Regions from separate parts of the Candidatus Brocadia sinica JPN1 genome, predicted to be linked through region 1. Evidence: riboswitches for the same ligand, from Rfam matches in the RefSeq annotation. Region 1 holds a riboswitch; each other region holds the start of a gene.
The links. Region 1 has a riboswitch for cyclic di-GMP ahead of BROSI_RS17365 (DUF7948 domain-containing protein). Riboswitches for the same ligand answer to the same signal wherever they lie in the genome.
Positions count from the first base shown of each region.

Region 2: another riboswitch for cyclic di-GMP. It lies ahead of BROSI_RS00455 (sirohydrochlorin chelatase); the one in region 1 lies ahead of BROSI_RS17365 (DUF7948 domain-containing protein).
Region 3: another riboswitch for cyclic di-GMP. It lies ahead of BROSI_RS00035 (LamG-like jellyroll fold domain-containing protein); the one in region 1 lies ahead of BROSI_RS17365 (DUF7948 domain-containing protein).
Region 4: another riboswitch for cyclic di-GMP. It lies ahead of BROSI_RS15375 (rhodanese-like domain-containing protein); the one in region 1 lies ahead of BROSI_RS17365 (DUF7948 domain-containing protein).

Region 1 is NZ_BAFN01000001.1:3,788,438-3,790,640, forward strand. Features, by position in the region: gene BROSI_RS17360 (response regulator transcription factor) at 218-718, shown strand; cyclic di-GMP riboswitch class I at 1,140-1,278, shown strand; gene BROSI_RS17365 (DUF7948 domain-containing protein) at 1,348-2,203, shown strand, end outside.
Region 2 is NZ_BAFN01000001.1:112,923-115,125, reverse strand. Features, by position in the region: gene BROSI_RS00455 (sirohydrochlorin chelatase) at 113-1,207, opposite strand; cyclic di-GMP riboswitch class I at 1,335-1,446, opposite strand; gene BROSI_RS00445 (glycosyltransferase) at 1,640-2,203, opposite strand, start outside.
Region 3 is NZ_BAFN01000001.1:9,343-11,545, reverse strand. Features, by position in the region: gene BROSI_RS00040 (carboxypeptidase regulatory-like domain-containing protein) at 1-292, shown strand, start outside; cyclic di-GMP riboswitch class I at 904-987, shown strand; gene BROSI_RS00035 (LamG-like jellyroll fold domain-containing protein) at 1,024-2,203, shown strand, end outside.
Region 4 is NZ_BAFN01000001.1:3,364,556-3,366,758, reverse strand. Features, by position in the region: gene BROSI_RS15380 (tetratricopeptide repeat protein) at 1-427, opposite strand, end outside; gene BROSI_RS20865 (thioredoxin family protein) at 443-544, opposite strand; gene BROSI_RS15375 (rhodanese-like domain-containing protein) at 905-1,102, opposite strand; cyclic di-GMP riboswitch class I at 1,308-1,431, opposite strand; gene BROSI_RS15370 (M48 family metallopeptidase) at 1,769-2,203, shown strand, end outside.

The DNA.
Region 1 (2,203 bases):
GACAGAGGCTCGCATGAATGGTCTGATGAGCATGAATACGTTCATCCTGAGCTTGTCGAAGGATGAGTTGCCGACAATCATTTGAGGGGAAAAACGATGACAGCAAGAATATCGATCTGTTGTTGTAACAATCTTTTTGGAGAGGGCGTTAAACGATTAATACAAAGAAGACGGTCCTGGAATCGATTGCACGATTAACGTCTCTAGTCAGAAAGAAGTGATAAATGCAAAACCAGATATCCTCATTACTGATTTTCATGCCCTCTCAAGCATGTCTCTTGACACCCTCTTCAAACACACGATAGGTATTCTGCTCTTGTGGACGGGTTGTCTTCCCCGGCTGGAAGATGAAAATCTCCTGGGGTTTATCTCACAAGGGCTTATTGGTGTCTTATCTACCGAATCCAACCCCCCAGAGTTAAGGAAGGCAATAAAGAGTGTTGCCTCAGGTGAGCTCTGGTTCAACCGGAAGAAACTCAAAGACATTCTCTCCTGTGTGAAAAATGTCGCAGGGGAAATACACCAGCTTACCGGGAAAGAGAGAGACGTAGTTAAAATGATCTGTAAGGGTCACCGGAACAAGGAAATTATGAAACGCTTGAATATGACCGAACAATCCGTGAAAAAACACCTGAACAATATCTATAAAAAGGCAGGGATTACCGACAGGCTACAACTAGCCCTTTACGCTATCAGACATTGGTCCTCTTCCATATAATATAGCAAACGAAAAATAGTTTACCTTTTTGGTAAACCAAAAACTTTGTAAAGGTAAACCTTTGTTCCTTTGACTTTCCCTTCCCTTAGTAATATCATTCGAATAAACTACACTTGCTTGTTCCCAAACCAAGTGCTGAACTTGTTGAAGCATCCGTTTCCGCTTCCGCTTGTTTCCGCTTGTTCCCAAACTCCAGTTTGGGAACACAATTGCAGAGAAACTGAGTTTCTCGTTCATTACAAAACGTTTCGGTTCAGGCTACAAGCCTGAACCAGCACAGAGCGAGCAGTTAAAAAATTAATTTTGCAATTTGCATTCTTCAATTTTCATCTTACGCTTCCGGCTCGTTCTGGTTAGAAATAACGGATGGGAAATTCCCCCTTATCTAGGGGGTGAGGGGGTTGTTACAAAGAAGCAAAACATACGATAAATGCAAACCCTGGGTGATCAGGGGACGAAAAGAAAAGGGTCTTTAACAAACACGGATTGTATGTAGAGACGCTCCCGATGGGACGTCTCATCCCAAAGACAGCCTTACAAAAGACAGCCTTATTGCCGAAGATTTTTTTGAGAATATCTTTACAGTAAATTTTTTCATTTCATACCACAAGTAAAAGGAGGAAGCAAAAATGAAGAGAAATATGCTGGGATTTTATTTGTTGATGTCGTGTTTGTTTTTAATACTGGGAAATTGTTCCAGCGTGAGACATGGTAATGTAGTTCCGACACAAGGGCACGACGAAGGTATTCGTCAGAATCAGAAACAGATAGATAGTGTAACGGAAGTAAAGGTGCAGAAAAACTATGGCAAGTTGCCTTTGTATTTCATCCAGAATGACGGACAGATGGATGAAAAGGTACAGTTTTATGAGAAGGGCAGTGGGCATGCGACATTTTTTACGAAGCGAGATGTATCTCTGTCCTTAGTTGGCGGTCAGCAGTCATCGGTCAGGAAGGGTGGTAGTGCGGGGCTTCATCCCAAGCAAGATACAGGGTGGCACGGACAAACTGGTTTGTCCGTGTCTCTTGCAAATCCGCAATCCTCAAACCAGAAACCCGAGGTTTCAACTTGCAACTCTCCACTGATACCGCCTCAACTCATAAAACTTATTCCGTTAAGTGCCAACAACAATCCCGAAATAATTGCAGAGGGATTGCAGGAGGGCAAGGTCAATTATTTCATTGGCAACGACCCGAAGAAGTGGAAGTCTAATATCCCCACGTACAAGACAGTTGTCTACAAAGGCATTTATAACAATATCGACATGAAATTTTATGGGAATAACCGGCAGATGGAATATGATATCGTAGTCAAACCCGGTGCAAGTCCATCCCGTGTGCAATTTTCATATCATGGTATAGAGGGATTGCAAGTTACTGAAGACGGAGACCTTGAAATTAGTCTCAAAGATGACAAGATCATCCAGAAAAGACCGTATGTGTATCAGGAAATAGACGGGAAAAGAGTCGAAAGGGACGGAAAGT
Region 2 (2,203 bases), 3.7 Mb from region 1:
AGCTCAACTAATTGCAAAGCCATATTTCTTAGATGAAAAATTGACCTCCTGCTTTACCGAAGGTAATGAATGGGATAATCAATGGATTTTAATTCATCACAATGGTTTTCTTTCATCGCTGTCTCCCCGTGGATTCTTTCATTTGTTCTTCTACCTGCATTTCTACCCACCTCGTTATGTTGCTATGGGGTAATAGGGTTTTGCCATTGAAGATATAGGGAAGTCCTTTCAAAGCGGCCACAATTTCACTTTCTACACCACCCGTGGCGAGTAAGTGTGGGATTGCAATGACCTTCCCGTCTTTGCCGCTCATCTCTACCATTGTTCTCAGCTCATGAATAGCCCTCTCTTTGATCTCCTCCGGGGCATCACTCCTCCATGTCGCAACCTTAACTTTCTTAAAGTTGCCTTTCTCGCGAACATAGTAGGCTAGCTTTTCCATGTCAGCCAGCCAGAGTCTATTTTCTTTTTCATCATTAGGCCCGTGCCCGACCAGAATAACCGTTTCATTAGGCGGATTAGCGCTAAGCTCCATAGCCCTTTCGAAAAGAATTTCCGCAACGAGCATGCTATCATCCAGAGCGCCTGACATGCGAAATTTTATCCTGCTTTCTATCCTTGGTAAGGATTTAACAGTGGTAGTTTCGGGCAATTTCTCCTGAATACCCAGGATGTAACGGGAATTACCTATGATTGGGCTGTGAGAGGAGATGAAGAGTGGCACCACGATCACTTCAGAAACGCCCTTTTCTTCTAAGCTATGAACAGCTTCCTTTATGGTATCCGGATCAGCCATACCAAAGGCAACTTCCAGCGGATATTTATCAGTGAGTGGCTTTACCACTTCCAGAACAGAAGCATTCCACAAGGGAAGTGCCTCCGAATTGCGCTCTTCATGCACCTGTTCTCCGTGCATGCGATGTACTCCGTGTGCAAGGACAAGCACACCTATGTTCTTGGACTGATTTACAGATTGTATGGCAATTCCCTTTTCTTCTAATTTTTCATTTCTTCCCAATGGACATTCTTTCAATCCTCCCAATTCCTCTCTCTGGAAAACCCCCCTTGCTCCTTGCCCTATGGTAACCTCTGTACTTGCCACCATCTTCTTTTTCAGAAGCTCTCGTCCGTAAATTCTTGAAGCGTGGAAAAAACCTACGACCAGAATGCTTAAAAAAATTCTGCACCAGAAAACAAGTTTTCCCATCACCTCTCTCCTGCTCAAACTCAAATTTTCTTTATTTTCTTAACGGCGTTGGAAACCCTTTGTTTCACGATAATCGTCTCAAATGAAAATAAAAAAGCCTTACTGCAAAGATATACACTTAAACATCTTCGGCAGTAAGGCTGTCTCATAAGCGGCGTAAACTGTTTAAACCGCTTAAACGGCTAGCAAGACCCTTTACTTTGCGCCCCCTGATTGCTCAGGGTTTACCTTTATCGTAATGTCTTATTTGTTTATGTTAATAAGTTATTTTATCTTTTTGAATGCAATAAAATGTTTTTTTACTTTTAAAAAGTTTATCTTGCCCGATCTCTATAAATGTAAAATATACCATGTAATTTTTCAAAATCCAGTCCAAAACGTCTTGAGAAAAAATAAGCATGAATATTTGGGCAGAGAAACGATGAATCTTTTTTATAAGTAAACAATATCTTCGGGATGGTACATGCACAGAAATAAGAGCATGTAGTCTTTTAAGTGACGGGTAAGAAGGAAGTTCTGCTTAATGTGCTCATGGCCGTTCTTACCAAGTCTTTTGGCATATTCAGGACTGTTTAATAACTGTTTAATGGCGAATGCTGCGCCGGCAACACTATGACATAAGAGGCCGCTATATTTGTGTTTGACCTGTAACGGAATACCCCCTGTGCCGGATGCGACAACTGGTTTTGCCTTCCATAATGCCTCTGTTACGGTAAGTCCAAATCCTTCACGAAGTGATTTTTGAATAATAACGTCAGATGCCCTCTGGAGCGCATTGATCTCAATGTCGCTGCCGGAAGGGATAGGGAGGATGTGTATGTCAGCGTCATTGCCAGCAACTTCCTTTGTCTCTGCAAAGACCTTGGTCGATTCCGGGTCGTCTGTGGCCGTACCGCCGGCAATAATGAGTTGACAGTCAATACGTTTTTTTACCAAACGATACGCCTCAATAACGCCGATAGGGTCCTTTAAATAGTCGAACCGTGAAATTTGAGT
Region 3 (2,203 bases), 3.8 Mb from region 1:
AGTGGGTGTCGTAACACGAGGTCCAATTTCACCTATGAGTAAAGATGAGAACCTTCAAACAAAACCGGCTATAGATGTAAAAATTGTGGTCATGACCTTATCAGGAAAGACCGTAGAGACCGTAGCGACTGACAATGATGGCAGATACAGTATCACCTTGCCTGCAGGGACTTATCGCATTGAAATGCTCCGTTCATCATCAGAGATGACAAAAGATTTACCTACCGTAGTAACTATTATCAAAGGTAAAGAGACACACCTTGATATTCACATAGACACCCGCATACGTTAGATGATGTATATTTTTAAATTATACGACCTTCCCGTAGTTAGCCCCGCACCGAACCCATAACTTCCATCAACTTCACTGCAGCCAAGATACACTTCATCCTCGGACCAAGGGAACCATTAGAACGATGTTCACCCCGAAGTGGAAAATAAAAAGGCAGTGAAAAGCCTTAGTCTTTTGGTCTTTTCGTTGATTAAGAAGCTTTTTTCTCGTGACTATCCTATGTTCCGGTTCGGTAATACCTCTGGCGGCTTTATCTGCAACGCCTCTATCTACGGCTTGGTTACCGTCGTTACGTCATACAAAAACAGTCTCGGCTCCTTGTCTCGCCGTCTTACCTCAAACAGCTTTCACCCTATCTTTTCCTGATTCCCCGATAGTCACGCCAAATTATCGTACGGATTATTCTCGTCAAATCCACGCTTCATATCCAGGACATCACCCGCCTATCAGACGAATTTCCGCTCAAACACTAAATATTTTAACAAATCTGCCGATAATTTTACCATCTAACGACTAAAGATACTAAATCCACACTTAATTATTGGGAAAGCGAGGTGATTGGGTACCTGAATGGATTAATAAATTTGCTAGACCTACAAAAGAGGTAGCAAATTTGAAAAAGGCAAACCAATCGTGAGATTGGGACGCAAAGCTATGGGTCTTCAATGAAGAATGAAGAATGCCAAGTTGCCATGTTTGTTTTACTAATCTTTTTGTTGGGAGAAGTAATTATGAAAGTTAAAAATGATCTTTTAGGATTTATTTTTTTAATTATTACCCAAGGGTTTTTCTTAGCTGAAACAGGATTCGTGTCTATGGTTTCAGCAGACGATGGCTGGAAGAATTTCTACGGCATTGCCTGGACAGGAACATCACCAGAGCATGCAAAATATGCAAAACAAATGGGATATGATTCTATAGCAATACAGACTAATACTACCTATAAAGGTAAGCAAGACTACGCTAATCTTAAATTCTATTTTATTGACCCCAAGAACTGGGCTTTTGACTTATTTGGATATGAAAGGTTTATAGATACTACGAAAACTTATTCACAAGCAGAAAAAGATTTTTACAACCAACACATGGTGTGGAAAAGTTATGATACGTTCCCCTACAATTTGGCGTCAGGTTGGTTCCAAGGCACCTCCACCAAATTTTCCGCCATGTGGGATTTTCAACAACAGGCAGTTATTGATATGGTTGTCGAGAAAGTCATGACGATGTTTCATGGCTATGAAGACGCAAGTTTGCCATTTACCTTTGCAGGATATATGGATGATGAGCCAAGTCTCAATGGCATTTTTTATCGTTGGGAGAAAAACAGGAATAGTGTAACTTCTTTATCCTATTGGACAGGGACAGAATCTGGACGGGTGCATGATGCCATTGTACATAAGTATGCAACATATCAAGAAGGAAAAGCTGCATTTTTCAAGAAGTTGCGGGAGAGAATGCTGCAAGATTTTCCAGATGCTAAATGGATTGGAGAACCTTATAGTATGTACTGGGGGTGGGTAAATGTGATAAAAGATTGTGCCGATAAAGATGTTTTGACTCACGATATGTTAGTGCAAGAAGGTTCGAACACTGAATTTGTCGATGATGATAGGATCTTTAATTCAGGGGTAACTATTACAAAAGATATGGTAGGTGTTACTCAACCGAATAATGTTAATGAGTATGAAAATCGTCTTTATGCAGCCAAGGCAGGCATTAATGGGGCATGGTATAATTGGTTTGGGAGATTCGGAGGCACGGGAAATATGCCGAATTTCAAAAGTATCACAGAGGTTTATCCAAGACTTAAACTCATACGGTGCTTGCCGAATTGGGACAATTTAAATAATGTTCCTCTCACCGATCGTTCATGGGATGGCAGTGTGTATCGGAGCACAAAGAGTTATGCCA
Region 4 (2,203 bases), 420 kb from region 1:
GCTTTGTCCACTCGTTCTCAGGATACCTGGCCTGAAGTTGTTCGTATGCCTCTTTAAGTCCTTTTGGATTTTTCGTATCTTTGTATAAGCATACACCTTTCAGATAAATTGCCTCCGGTGCTGAGTCACTTTTAGGAAAATCAGATAAAATCTTCTCCAGGTTTGAAAACGCCTCTTTGAATGCATTGTGGTCAAAATGAACTTTTGCAATACCCAGCAATAACAAAGGCATCAATTCTTCGGGAGAAAGAAAACCGACTGCCCTGTGATGTTCTTTGCCTTCCATATCAAGAATTATAAGGGTTGGAGTCCAGTTTATACTAAAATCCGTAGCAAGGGGCTGCGTATCATAGCGCACGCGCAGTGGAATTACAGAATCTCTGATAAATTCGGTAACGTCTTTATTTGGATACGAAACTGTATCCATCTGTTGGCATCCGATTCAGCCTGGGTTAAAGAAATCAAGTAACACTGGCTTTTTCTCCAATCGTGCCCTTGATAGGGCATTGTCCATTCCTGTTTCCCATATAATTTTGTTTTCCATACCCTTCCCTCCTTATAGTAAAGTTAATGATCGGCATCCGTAATGACCGAGATGCGCTTCCAGACTGGGTCAAATGGGCAATTTCACCCTATTTCGTGAGATTTATTCCCCGCTTTATGGGTTAAAAAGCGACAAAACAAGCGCAAAAAATGGCAATTTATAGCAGTTCTTACTCACTTTTGAAGCAAAAAAGTTCATTTGACCTAGTCTGTCAGCTTCACCCAACCTTATACGTTATTACGGTTCGATAGGATAGCCCGCCTTTTTCCAACTATTAACGCCTCCATCAAGGGCCTTTGTATTCTTATATCCCTTCTTTATGAATTCCGCTGCCTGACCGGCAGCGCTCGCTTCTTTGGGTCAGCCGCAGTAAAAGATAATCTCCTGATCTTTTGATAATGACGGTAACCTTGATTTAAATTCGTGCAGCGAAATCGCACCCTGCAGTTTCATTTGCCTGAATGTTGTCTCGTCGTCATATGCGCAGACGAGGAGCGTTGTGCCGGATTTCAACTTCTGGTAAACTTCTTTCGGAGTAATACGTACGGGTTCTGCCATAATACACCTCCCATTCTTTCTAAAAGTTGCCGGGGTAAGAATAAAAAGGCTTCTTAGGGCGTATTGCAATACGCCCCTACTTCTCTTTGTAAAATATATATCTCCTAAATCGTAAATATTCCTGGTTAAAAGACTATAGTCATCAAACTCAATTACTGAAAAACCAAACAAAAAAGCCTTACTGCAAAGATATTTATTAAACATCTTCGGCAGTAAGGCTGTCTCTTCGTAAGCCGTTTAAACAGTTTAAACGGCTTAAACTGTTTAAACAACTGATAAGACCCTTTACTTTGCGTCCCCTGATTACTCAGGATTTGCCTTTATCGTAATGTTCTTTTACCGCACTACTTCGTAAAAACCATTATTGAAACTTCATACTTATATAACATGCATAGTAACTTATCTCAAGCAAAAAAATAAAAGAAATAAAATTCCTATTGCACTATTCCACTTTTGTATGGTCAAATAAGAAGTTAAAATTTTGATTTATCATAACTATCCCTCTTGATAGTATCATTACTTATATGTCTATGCTAACAATACGAACACAATCCAGGTGAACGAAAAGGAGGTCTTATCCTGAACGCATATCTTGTTCTCATCCTTTGCCTTTACATCTTCAAAGAGACCTTTGAATACTGGGTTCAGTATCTCAATCTCAGACACATGAGAAGGGCTGGCGCAACTGTTCCATCTGAATTTGCGGGAAAGATAGACGAATCGGTACTAAAAAAAACAATTGACTACGAAACAGAAAAAACCCGTTTCAGCTTTATATCGTCAATATTCAGTAATATAATTACCATCATATTCATCTTTGGCGGTCTGCTGAATATCTATAATTCATGGATTGCTTCGCTGAACCTGTCATTTATCGTATCGGGATGGCTGTTCTTCTTACTTTTAGCCTATGGCTCCGAATTCCTATCCATACCTTTCAGCCTTTACCATACCTTTAAGATAGAAAATAAATACGGATTCAACGCCATGACCTCACGACTATGGGTATCCGATTTCATAAAAACGCTCCTGATTTCAACCGTCATGTTGTCGCTGGTGACATTTGCAGGATTCTGGCTCATTCAGTGGAGTCCCCATTAC